Regions from separate parts of the Lysinibacillus sp. NPDC056185 genome, predicted to be linked through region 1. Evidence: riboswitches for the same ligand, from Rfam matches in the RefSeq annotation. Region 1 holds a riboswitch; each other region holds the start of a gene.
What was found. A riboswitch is a leader RNA that binds a small molecule or an ion and turns the genes downstream of it on or off. The one in region 1 is predicted to bind cobalamin.
Positions count from the first base shown of each region.

Region 1 (3,151 bases):
AAATTTCAATAGTTAAAAAACAATTTAAGCACAAGTTTCCCTTTTTGGTATAATATTGAAAGAGAGGTGGGGAATTTAATGGGTATAAATTTTAATAGTTTTCTTAAAGAAGAATTGTCAGTAATCGATATTCAAACAGCTATGGTACAAGGTGATATAACATCAAAAGAATTAACTATGTATTATTTACACAGAATTGCTAAGTATGATCAAGGCGGACAGAAAATTAATTCTATGCTTGAAATTAATCCTGAAGCGATATTTATTGCTGAAGCATTAGATGAGGAAAGACTAACAAAAGGGGCTAGAGGGCCTTTACACGGAATTCCAGTAGTTTTAAAAGATAATATCGAAACGAAAGATTTTATGCACACTAGTGCAGGCGTAATAGCATTGGAAAATTATTTAGCTAAGCAGGATGCATTTCTAGTAAAAAAGCTTCGTGAAGCAGGGGCTGTTATTTTAGGGAAAGCAAATATGACTGAATTAGCAAACGCTATGTCGAGTACGATGTGGGCGGGTTATAGTTCTCGAGGTGGCCAAACACTAAATCCTTATGGCGATCCACAACTTTATGTGGGAGGATCCAGTTCGGGGTCAGCAGTAGCGGTGGCATCGAATTTTTCTGTTTTATCAATTGGAACTGAGACAGACGCCTCGATTTTAAGTCCAGCTATTACAAATTCAGTAGTTGGCATAAAACCGACTGTTGGGCTCATTAGTAGACAGGGCATTATTCCGTTTACATACTCTCAAGACACAGCAGGGCCAATGGCTAGAACAGTAACAGATGCAGCTATTTTATTGGGCGTGTTAACAGGAGTAGATCAAGACGACGTCGCTACATATAAAAGTGAAAGAAGGTTATATAAGGATTACACCCCTTTTTTAGAGGCCACAGGATTAAATGGCGCTAGAATTGGTGTTTATAATAATGCCTCAAAAGCTTATTATGACTCAGAGGAATATGATGAAACACTTTTTAATAATGCAATTCAGGTTTTAAGAGCTCAAGGAGCCGATATTATTGAAGGCATCGAAATCCCTTCTTTTCATAGAGACTGGAAATGGGGAGTACCGCAATACGAATTAAAGCATAGTTTAAATAATTTCCTTGTAAATCTACCTTCCCACATGCCTGTGCATTCTATCTCTGAGTTAATTCAATTTAATAAACGTTCAAAAGGAAAGTCGTTAAAATATGGTCAGGATAAATTGGAATTGAGAGAGAAACTATCGAACACATTAAGAGATTCTGACTATTTAAATGCAAAATTAGAGGATTTGTATTTTTCTCAAGAACAAGGAATCGATTATACATTAAAAAAATATGAATTGGATGCGATTATCTTTCCATCATATATAGGTTCGACAATTAGTGCAAAAGCTGGTTATCCGTCTATTGCCGTCCCAGCAGGGTATATGAAAAATGGGAGACCGTTTGGCATAACTTTCGCAGGAACTGCATTTAGTGAAGATGTTCTAATAAAACTCGCATTTTCATTTGAACAAGCAACTAAACTACGAAAAGCACCGAAGTTGAGTGAGTAGTTATAAAATATCTAATTGCCTCAATTGACTTTAAAAATACTGTACTTTACTATTAACGGAAAGAAATCTGGTATTTTCCAGTTTCTTGACAACTGAATAGCTTAGAGTAATAGGTGTAAATTGCGTGCAATTTACTGAAAAGGGAAGTCGGTGCAAATCCGACACTGTCCCGCACCTGTAAATTCATAAAGTATAAAAAACGTTTCATTCTTTTAATAAACTCGATCAACAACGTTTCAATTCGTTTGTTGGTCGTTCTTTTTTTGCGTTGAAAGTGAGTGACCCAAAAGCCAGTGATTCTGAATGGCCTTGGTATGTTATAGAAGAAGTTCAAGTAGAGTTATTCAAACAATAAGCAAAAAATTCAAGTTGGGGGAAATACATAATGATAATTAAACCGACAAAAAAAGTCTTACTGTCATGGATGGAAAGTTATGTCCCTGAAAGAGATTTATTTTTTCTATCAGAAGAACATCTTAATGAAATTGACTTTACAGATGTATTGTTAATGCCCATAGATGAGTTTTATACTCACAGCACATATCAGCATTTAAATTATGTTAATTGTTATGAATACTGGAATATAAAGAACGCACAATACGTAATTATTGCTGAAAAAGGATGGATTGAGAGCAAATCGAAAGAGGACCAACAATTGATTTTAAGTTTTCAAGTGCAATGTGAAAGAGGGCTTGTACTCCCCGTTAAATTTATAAAGGAGATAGAAAAAGTACCTTCGAGTTATGTACAGAATGGGCACGTTATCATACAGCGTTCAATGTGGGAAGGTCTTGACGAATCATTTAAAGAACAGTTACTTACAACAATGGTTTATGAATGGTGGGATAAGGGAGAATGTGAGGAACCTCCAAAATCATTACCTAGTTTTCTACAGCAATTTGCTAATACTTTTGGGCATCGTCAAGGTGCAAATTGTTTAGCAGCGGTTTTGTTTGCAATTTCAAAAGGGAAACAAAAGTGGTTTATTTATGAATGGATATATCAAAAAACATTTCTTGAAAAATTAAGTCAGTATAACTTTGAAGAGGTCCTAGGTGAAGGGATACAACAAGGCGACATTGTAATTTGGAAGGATGAAAATGGTATTATTCAACATGCAGCTTATCATATTGGTGAAGAACTGTATTTTAATAAGCATGGACAAACGATGTTTAATCCTTGGAAGATACTTTCGAAAAAGCAACTATATAAAGAGTGGGAGCACCTAACACCTGTGAAAATGAGAAAGAGGATAACGAAATAATAAAAGAGTATCTACAATCCGAGTTAAAAACTAATAAGAACTGGAATATATTATGTTATTCAGACTTTACAGCAGATGCAAATGTTTGAAGAGACACATGGAAAGTTAGGTAATAAGCGAGGAAATACAGAAAAAAATCACGATAATCTAGTTATTGCAGGAGCATTATCCGTACAGGGAATGAAGGCGAATAAGTGGTATGTATAGCAAAATCCTATTACTGATTAGTTAAGTGTAATGTATTACAATTATTGGAATGTGGGAGGTGACTAGATGGAACATATATTAGTCTATAATAGTAAAGAATATAAATTACCGTATGAAACAATTCAATAA
Region 1 is NZ_JBLLLQ010000019.1:54,521-57,671, forward strand. Features, by position in the region: gene ACMZ42_RS17615 (amidase family protein) at 79-1,551, shown strand; cobalamin riboswitch at 1,655-1,865, shown strand; gene ACMZ42_RS17620 (hypothetical protein) at 1,937-2,815, shown strand; gene ACMZ42_RS17625 (hypothetical protein) at 2,897-3,022, shown strand.

Region 2 (3,151 bases), on a different contig from region 1:
CACAGGTGATAGATCAGGTACTGTTACTGGAATTTTGTAATCCTTCTTCTCTTCTGAATAACTCTTTTGGAAGATCGGATCAATCGTAGCCGTACTGCCTGCTAAAATAGATGTTGATGAGTTCGGTGCAACTGCCATTACATAGCCGTTACGCATACCTTTCTCAGCAACCGCGGCGCGTAATGCATTCCATTTATGACTGTCATAGCCACGTTTGTCAAAATACGCACCCGTATGCCAATCTGAGCCTTCAAATAATGGGTAAGCTCCTTTTTCACATGCCAAATCGTTAGAAGCACGAATCGTTAAATACGCAATTTCTTCATATAGCTTGTCCGCAAACTCTACAGCTTCCTCAGACTCCCATTGAATTTCTTTCAAAGCTAATAAATGGTGCCAGCCAAATGTGCCAAGTCCAATACCACGGTAGCGTAGGTTCGTACGCTCTGCTTGTTTTACTGGAATTGTATTTAGAGCAATAACGTTATCTAACATACGTACTTGAACTGGGATTAATCGTTCTAGAACGCCAGCCGGTACTGCTCTACCTAAATTGATAGACGATAAGTTACATACAACGAAATCTCCAGGCTTGCGACGTGTTACGATGACATCATCTTCAAGGGTAATAGACTCAAATTCAGTAGCTGACATATTTTGGAATATTTCTGTACACAGGTTCGAGCTGTAAACCATCCCTTCATGCTTATTCGGATTCATGCGATTGACTTCATCTCGATAGAACATAAACGGCACGCCTGTTTCAAGCTGAGAGCGCATAATACGCTTCATAATATCAATGGCTGGTACAACTTCACGACTTAACAATGGATTGGCGATACATTCCTCATATTTAGTACGGAAAGAGCCGTCACCCTTTTTCTCATCATAGAAATCCTCTAGTGAAAAGCCCATAACTTCTCGCACTTCATGTGGGTCAAATAAATGCCATTCCCCGCGCTCTTCTACCGTTTCCATAAATAAATCCGGTAAGCATAGCCCTGTGAAAATATCATGGGCACGCAGACGTTCATCCCCATTGTTTAAGCGTAAATCTAAAAACGTAAAGACGTCTTTATGCCAAACATCTAAATAGACAGCAATAGCGCCTTGTCGTTGACCAAGCTGATCGACTGAAACCGCCGTATTATTAAGTTGTTTAATCCATGGTAAAACACCACTTGATGCACCTTTAAAGCCTTTAATAGATGAGCCTCGGCTACGAATTTTACCCATATAAACACCAATACCACCGCCGTACTTCGATAATGTTGCGACATCTGTATTCGTGTCATAAATGCTTTGTAAACTATCATCTACTGTATCGATAAAGCAACTTGATAGCTGTCCATGTGTTTTACCTGCATTTGATAATGTTGGTGTGGCAACAGTCATATATAAATTACTCATTGCCCAGTAAGATTCACGCACTTTTTCTAAACGATTTTCAGTTTCATCCTGCATCAGAGTCATCGCAATGACCATCCATCGTTCCTGCGGTAGCTCCACTGGTGTTTTTGTGTAATCACGGACTACATAACGGTCCATTAATGTTTTTAAACCTATATACGTAAACAACTCATCTCGACTTGATTCTAGATAAGAAGCAAGTTCCTGAAGCTCCTGCTCACTATACTTTGTTGTTAAACTTTCATGATACAAACCAGCTTCTGTATAGTGTGCTAAATGTTCAGGGAAAACCTTATAAACATCTTTCACTGAGACACCACGACGCGTTGCAAATTGATCATATAGTTTTTCTAAATAAATTTGAGCTGCGACAAATGTCCAGTATGGCTCCTCCTCATCAATTAAGCTAAGCGTTTGTAAAATCATCGCATCCGCCCATGCTTCAAATGTCGCATTGTCGTTTTTTCGTAGCCATCGATCCGATAATCTTACAAAACTTTCGAGTTCATCCTCCGTGTAATTTTTCTTGAGCTTAGCAATTTGCTGTTCGATTTGAATTGTCATGTACACATTCTCTCCCTTTCCTTCTCCAGCAACACAAAAAGCGATCACGCAACATCTATCGGTTACGTGATCGCAGTAAAATCGGAAATGGAAATGAAGGATAAGCGCACAAAGAAGTGAACAAATCTCTCGCCTCCACTTCTCAATCCCCGAAGAATGTGTTGCTGTCTTGAACATATCGGCAGGTCTCCTGGCTCATGCTTCCTCCAAATGATCACCTTCCCGTTCTTCACAGTGGCCTACTCATCATTTGTCAGCACTTACAGTTGCGGGGACAGCTTCGGCCTAAGATGACTCTTTTTCCGAATTCCCTTTTAAACCATATTGGTACCGCTCGTCCAAAATACTATATATTGTGTTTTAACTCCTAAACAAATCTAACATATTGTGTTTATTGTTGCAATAGGCGATTTGCCCCTTGCAAGTTATAAAGTGCTACATTTTCTCGAAGCAAGCCCAATTACAATGCAGTTTTACGTAGTTTTTCAAAATTTCTAGGAAAATTTTTTTGTGCTAGCTGCTCTTTTTCTGGCTGTATTCCTAGCAAAACTACTGCACATGGACCAGCCGATTTCTCAACATCTAACGAACTTTTGACCTGTTGCTCGCTAAAAAGGCGGGTAAATTCTGCTTGTAGACCTTTTGATCCAACTGGCCATACTTGCTGCACAATCCCCTCTTTCCACGCCTGAAAAATAGGTTGGAGCTGTGCGACATCTTCAGGCTGAGCAAGGATTTCATTGCCTACAAGCGGTAATCCATAGGTGTACCAACTAAGCTGTTCATGCTTAGTTGCTGTGCGTTTTTGCTGCTCACCTAGCATCGTAATAGACAAACCTGATTGTAGAGTCGGCATATTCGACTCTGTACTACCGTCTATTGGCGGACAATTAAGACCCGCCTCATCAAAAACCTGCTGAATGCCTGCAACATAACGAGACCATGCAGCATCTCCTGAAAAATTAGCGAGTAAAATATGGTTTGGTAAAGCATTTGCAGCAAGCTGCTCTAAAAAAGTAACACGCGCCGTGAAGTATGCCGTTAGTTTGTCTGGAGCAGACACAACATCTTGTGGTTTTTCGCCAATGGCTGCGGCATTATCTGTTGTAGCAAACAGCTCACCTATTTTTATTGCATTTCTCAATGTACTCGACCTTCCTTACGCACAAACACCTTT
Region 2 is NZ_JBLLLQ010000024.1:57,506-60,656, forward strand. Features, by position in the region: gene ACMZ42_RS20030 (ribonucleoside-diphosphate reductase subunit alpha) at 1-1,974, opposite strand, end outside; cobalamin riboswitch at 2,137-2,324, opposite strand; gene ACMZ42_RS20035 (hypothetical protein) at 2,435-3,118, opposite strand; gene ACMZ42_RS20040 (ECF transporter S component) at 3,115-3,151, opposite strand, start outside.
Region 2: linked by a shared signal. The riboswitch ahead of ACMZ42_RS20030 (ribonucleoside-diphosphate reductase subunit alpha) and the one ahead of ACMZ42_RS17620 (hypothetical protein) in region 1 are both predicted to bind cobalamin.

Region 3 (3,151 bases), on a different contig from region 1:
TGTAAGTATTTTGTTATTTCATTGATCTCAACTAATTTTTCATCTGCAAAAGAAAGGGCATTTTTTAGAACTGGATCGAGCTTTGTTTCGAGAGTAGTTGTAATTGGAACATGCTGTAAGTTACACGAAGATTGAATCCATATTTCTTTAGCACCACTTAGCTGTTCAATAGCTTTAATAGTTGAGCTAGCCTCTGCTAGATTGGAGCGCCAAATATCTCGTCCATTTATAATACCGGCCGCTAATACTTTATCTTGTGGGAAGCCAAATTGACGTAATGCCTCCATATTTTCGCCATAGCCATGCACAAAGTCTAACCCAATTCCTTGAACCGGAAGTGTCACAATTGACTCGTATGCCGATAATGACTCAAAATATGTTTGTAGCATAATGTTAACCTCGGGTACTGATGCAACTAATTGTCTATAAATTTCTTGAACAAGTTTAACCTCCGCTTCATCTAGTGTTGTGGCAAGAGCAGGCTCCTCTAATTGAATCCACTCTACACCAGCATCCACTAACTCCTTTAAGACCTGCGTATAAAGTGGTAGTAATGCTAAAATAAATGTAATCTGCGATAGTTTGTCATAGCCTTTTGTTAATTTACAAAATGTATATGGGCCAATCAATGTAGGTTTTGCTGTAATACCAAACGCTTCCTTAGCCTCTAAAAAGTCTGCCAATATTTTATTTTCTGTTAATTGTAAAGGTTGTCCCTCATATTCTGGCACAATATAATGATAGTTTGTATTAAACCATTTTGTCATTTCACTAGCCACGGCTTTTTTACTACCACGAGCTACCCCATAGTAAGTTTGTAAATCAACTTTGTCTCCCTGCCAATCAAAGCGCTTTGGAACTAAGCCAAACATCATTGCCGTATCCAACATTCTGTCATAGAGTGTGAAATCTCCGACAGTTATCATGTCTATGCCGAGACGAATCTGCTTGTTTATTCGAGCTAGGCGAATATCCTTTAAATGCTGTAAAAACTCATCCTCTGAAAGCTCCTTTTTCCAAAATGCCTCTAAAGCCTTTTTCCATTCACGATCTTCTCCGATATACGGATAACCAACTGTAGTACTTGTATACGTCATGTTTATCTCTCCTATCAATCAAAATAAAAAAAAGCCACCCTCCTTTTTTGGAAAATGGCTGTCATTGCATATCAAAATTAGCTATCAAGAAACAATACGAAATTCTTTCAAAATATCGCATGATTTATTGTCGCACAGGGCCGATATGGTCACATCTCACCACCTATTTCCACGTAGGTATTTGGTGTGTACTAGATATTGGCAGGTCTCCTGGCTTCTCATCAACACGCCTCACAGCCTTCCCAGTTTCCCAGTGGCAATTGTGATTTGCTCCGATTTACAGTTGCGGGACAGCGTCGGATTTACACCGACTTCCCTTTTAAGCCAAACTTTCATTCGGCACCAACTCTTACACAATATTTAATTATGTTTTACTATAACATATATTTTTCTGAAAAGTAGATTTATTTTCAGATTTGTTTGATTCTTCATACTGCTATTATTCCGAACATATGGAATCATCGAAGACTAGCAGCCCCGCTACCAAAACAAACTTGTAAATAGTGGGATATTCTGTTATTTTATAGTTAGTTATCCAACTAACTAATAACAAAGGAGGTGTAAACAAATGGCAAAACCTACTGGTATTGAAAAGTCAGATTTATTAATGGCTGCCAAGCAAAGTTTAGTAGAAAAAGGGATTGAGAAATTCACCTTAAAGGCTGTTGCTGAGCAAGCTGGGGTGACACAAGGAACTATTTATTATCATTTCAAATCAAAAGAGCAAATCATTCTAGAAATTGTCCAAGACATCTGTGAAAATTCCTGGAATGAGATTCTGATGACTGATCGAGAAATGATTCAATCTGCACTTTTCTCTGCAAAAAGTCGATATGAAAATGATGCGTTTTATCATAAATTATTTTTCACCTTAATCGTTTTCGGCTTTACGAACCCAACTATTAGACAGCAAATTGGACAAATTTTAGCGGCTGAAAATGAACATTTATGTAACATTTTAAATAAATTATGGGATACATCACCAATTGATGGCGTGTCGATGGAAACTTGGAGCATTTTTTTCAACGCCCTTATTGATGGCTTAGCTTTACAAGTGATGATGAGGGACGATTTCGATGTAGATGTCTTCTATCAGCAATTAGAAAAAATCCTTCAGACATTGCATCGTCTAGAAAATAATTAGAGGAGGAAAACTATGCGATTCTTTTTATGCTGGGGTTTTGGGATTTGGCTTGTAGCAAGTGCCGTATTTCGATTTGTAGGGCACTACTTTTTTACCCTTGAAGAACCTTTCCTCATGATAGCTACTTACATTTTAGCTATTCCAATCGTTTGGATAGCGACAATACCTATTTATTCTTTGAAAAAGACAAAAGGTACAGAACGGTTACTGGCTGCTATTTGTATCGTATTACCTGGAATGCTCATCGATGCAGTCGTATTGTTAGTTTTCGACAATATTTTCCCGAATTTATCGGCTGACTTAGATCGATATTTCGCCTCATGGCTATTATGGGCTTACTCCCTAATTCTCATTACTGGTTTTACAAATGCTTCATTCGTGAAAAAGAATACTATTCATTCATCAAATTAAAGGATTTTACATTATTATCCTAGAAGTAAGTAATGATTAGAATTAAAGGAGGAGAAAAAATGATTATAGGCTTACATCACGTTCAAATAACAATACCAAAAGGTGAAGAAGAAAAAGGAAGACATTTTTACTGTCAAGTATTAGGACTAAAAGAAATTGAAAAGCCTGATTCGCTGAAAGGACGAGGTGGATTTTGGTTACAGGTCGGCAATAGAGCGGTACATGTAGGTACAGAGGATGGCTTTGATAGATTAACGACGAAGGCTCATATTGCCTATCAAGTTGAAAATATCGAACATTGGAAGAAGGTACTAGCCGAACATCATATAGAAATTTTCGATTCAGTTCCTATTCCTCATTTTGAACGCTTTGAATTTAGAGATCCATTCGGTAATAGAGTTGAGATGATTCAAGAAATCTAAAAGAAAACAGTTGAATAGAAGTTATTTTCTATTCAACTGGCATGTCTTCCAACTTTTTAATTTTGCCGGGGTACTTT
Region 3 is NZ_JBLLLQ010000001.1:63,217-66,367, forward strand. Features, by position in the region: gene metE (5-methyltetrahydropteroyltriglutamate--homocysteine S-methyltransferase) at 1-1,097, opposite strand, end outside; cobalamin riboswitch at 1,280-1,459, opposite strand; gene ACMZ42_RS00325 (TetR/AcrR family transcriptional regulator) at 1,666-2,241, shown strand; gene ACMZ42_RS00330 (DUF5367 domain-containing protein) at 2,254-2,652, shown strand; gene ACMZ42_RS00335 (VOC family protein) at 2,712-3,074, shown strand.
Region 3: linked by a shared signal. The riboswitch ahead of metE (5-methyltetrahydropteroyltriglutamate--homocysteine S-methyltransferase) and the one ahead of ACMZ42_RS17620 (hypothetical protein) in region 1 are both predicted to bind cobalamin.

Region 4 (3,151 bases), on a different contig from region 1:
CACTAATCCTGCCATTCCATAAACCCCGGCATCCCCACTGGAAATGACCGATACGATACTTCCAGCCTCTGCTTGACGCACCGCTTCTTGTGCACGTGAAACTTCCTCTGTCATACCAGTACTAATAATCGACTTTGCACTAACTAAATCCTGAATCAGTTCAACATAAGTTTTATAGCCTATAATCATATGACTTTGTTGTAGTGCCTCCACAGCACGAGTCGTAATATGTTTAAAGTCTCCAGGGCCAAAGCCAACTACGAAAATCTTACCTTTTTGCGCCATTTTGTTACCCCTCTTTCACCTTTTCAATACCTTTAATGGCTGTTGTTTGTGCTGTACGCTGCAACGAACCTTCACGCAATGTAAAAACATGCTCATTATGTAACGCTTCATGATTTAAATCTTGTACAAGCACTCTCGCATGCTCCTTCGTTGGCACTCGGTACCAATTGCCCTGAGGATATGCAATGACAACACAAGCATCCTTACACCTGCCATTACAGCGGGTCCTTGTTGTATGTATTTCCTTATCAAGCTCCAGTAACTGTATTTCATCACGAATTGCCTGTGTAATGTCCTCAGCATCTTTTTTCATACAGCTACTACCATTGCAAATAAAAAGATGTGTTTTCATCCCCTCTAAATTCCAAGTTGTCATAGTCGTTCTCCCCTCATTTGCTTTTAGGAAAAAGAAAAACCTTTACTCTAGACGAAGAGTAAAGGTTTAGTAGAAGCCAAATAAAAACGAATATATACTGGTACTCGCTTTCGCTTCAACTTCTCCCTCCGAAAAGTTTGCTTGCATCATCACATAAGCAGGTTTCCTGACTTAAGCTTCCTTTTACTTTCGCGCCTTCCTAAGTTTTCACTAGTGGCATCCGCGATTTCATCAGCTATTACAGTAGCGGGGGCTGTATCGGACTTTCACCGATTTCCCTATTATCTTGAATATTCAAGCACTTATGGATGTTTTATATGAATTATATGGTTTTTTTGTAATTGAAAACTGTTTCTATCATAGCTTATTTTTTTAAAATTTCAATATTTCTTTCTTAATTTGTGACAATTTTTTTAAAATTCCATAGAAAAATGCGACATCCATTTTCTATTTATCTAAATTTTCGACATAGACACCCAATTTAAAATTTTTTCACAAAAGGGATAGCATATATATGGAAATTCGTGTTACACTTTGTCGTGAAATCTCACAACTTCATCTTTTTTTCGGTGTGAAATGTTCAGCATTTCGCTTAAAAGGGAAGCCGGTTTAAGTCCGGCGCGGTCCCGCCACTGTATTAGGGAGTTTTATAGATAATGTCACTGTCCAAAGGATGGGAAGGCCTATAAAACGTTGAACTAAAGCCAGGAGACCTGCCGAAAAATATGTGATCGTTTCAACCTACGAGGATGGGTGTGCGGCTTAGCAGATTAGAATTTTATTTGCTTTTTTAGCTATGCACTTTTCCACTATCGGAGAAGTGCTTTTTTTCGCATACTTTTTCTAAAAATTTTAATGTAAGGAGGAGTGATTTTTGAAATTTTCAGGTTGGAAGCTTAGTTATTTTTTATTGGCATTTTTATTCGTACCAAATCGTGCATTTGCGATGCATATAATGGAGGGCTTTTTGCCAATCGAATGGGCGATTTTTTGGTGGGTCATTTCGATTCCATTTATTATTTTAGGATTACGTTCTATTCGTAAAACCATTGATGAAAATCCTGAAACAAAAATGATATTAGGGCTTTCGGGTGCCTTTGCCTTTGTACTTTCTGCCTTAAAAATCCCTTCTGTAACAGGAAGTTGCTCGCATCCTACAGGTGTTGGGCTTGGAACAGTTCTTTTTGGACCATTAGCGATGAGTGTTATCGGGACAATCGTATTATTATTCCAATCTTTACTGTTAGCGCATGGTGGGCTTACAACATTAGGGGCAAACACTTTTTCTATGGCAATTATGGGTCCTATTATCGCCTACTATGTATTTAAGGGCTCACAAAAATTGGGACTATCCTTTTCCATTGCTGTCTTTTTAGCAGCAATGCTTGGTGACTTAGGTACATATATTGTCACTTCTGTCCAATTAGCTCTTGCCTTCCCTTCTGAGGTCGGAGGCTTTATGGCTTCATTCACTAAATTTGCTGGTATTTTTGCTTTAACACAAATTCCTCTTGCTGTTAGTGAAGGAATTTTAACAGTGATCGTTATGAACTTTCTGAAAAAATACAATGTGAGTGAACTAAAAGCTCTACGTGTGTTCTCTGCAAAGGAGGCTCACTAAAATGAAAAAAAACTTACTGCTCATCGCCATTGTTGTGTTGTTAGCAATCGTTCCCCTGTTTATTCAAAAAGGTGCTGAATTCGAAGGGGCTGATGGCGAAGCGGAAGCAGCGATTAGTGAAATAGATGCTAGCTACGAGCCATGGTTTGAAAGCTTATGGGAACCACCGAGTGGTGAAATTGAAAGCTTATTATTCGCACTACAAGCTGCTATCGGTGCTGGTTTCATCGGGTATTTCATCGGCTTAATGCGCGGCAAACATAAAGAAGGTTAAACGCGATGTTACTCATTGATAAGTATGCTTATTTGAATAAACTAGCGTCTGTTCATCCGCTAGAAAAAATGACGTTATCCCTTGGACTGCTTTTATTGTCGCTTATCATGAGAGATGAACGAATTTCACTCATTACATTTATTGTGATGAGTGCTTTTATCATTTTAGGCGCAAAAATCCCTACTAAATATTACGCAAAGTTATTGTTGCTACCTGGATTTTTTTTACTATCAAGTTTAGTATCCATTTTAATTTCTATCGCTCCTGCAACAAACAGGCTTCCTTCAAACATTTGGTCATTTTCACTTCATAATTGGACAATTTTTGTCGGCAGTGCAAGCCTAGTAACAGCGCAGCAGCTTTTTTTCATCGTCCTTGGCAGCATTAGCTGTTTGTATTTTTTAATTCTCACAACATCAGTCCAATCTATTTGTTACGTCTTACGACAATGGCGACTCCCAACTCTATTTGTAGAGTTAGTAGAGCTAACGTATCGTTTTATTTTTATCTTTATAGATAGTATGCAAAAAATTCATCTTGCCCAACAGGCTCGTCTGGGATACAGCTCCCCTATGCAGTGGCTTCGTTCGGTATC
Region 4 is NZ_JBLLLQ010000009.1:87,768-90,918, reverse strand. Features, by position in the region: gene cobJ (precorrin-3B C(17)-methyltransferase) at 1-285, opposite strand, end outside; gene ACMZ42_RS11430 ((2Fe-2S) ferredoxin domain-containing protein) at 290-661, opposite strand; cobalamin riboswitch at 800-982, opposite strand; cobalamin riboswitch at 1,212-1,397, shown strand; gene ACMZ42_RS11425 (energy-coupling factor ABC transporter permease) at 1,536-2,282, shown strand; gene ACMZ42_RS11420 (energy-coupling factor ABC transporter substrate-binding protein) at 2,284-2,556, shown strand; gene cbiQ (cobalt ECF transporter T component CbiQ) at 2,562-3,151, shown strand, end outside.
Region 4: linked by a shared signal. The riboswitch ahead of ACMZ42_RS11425 (energy-coupling factor ABC transporter permease) and the one ahead of ACMZ42_RS17620 (hypothetical protein) in region 1 are both predicted to bind cobalamin.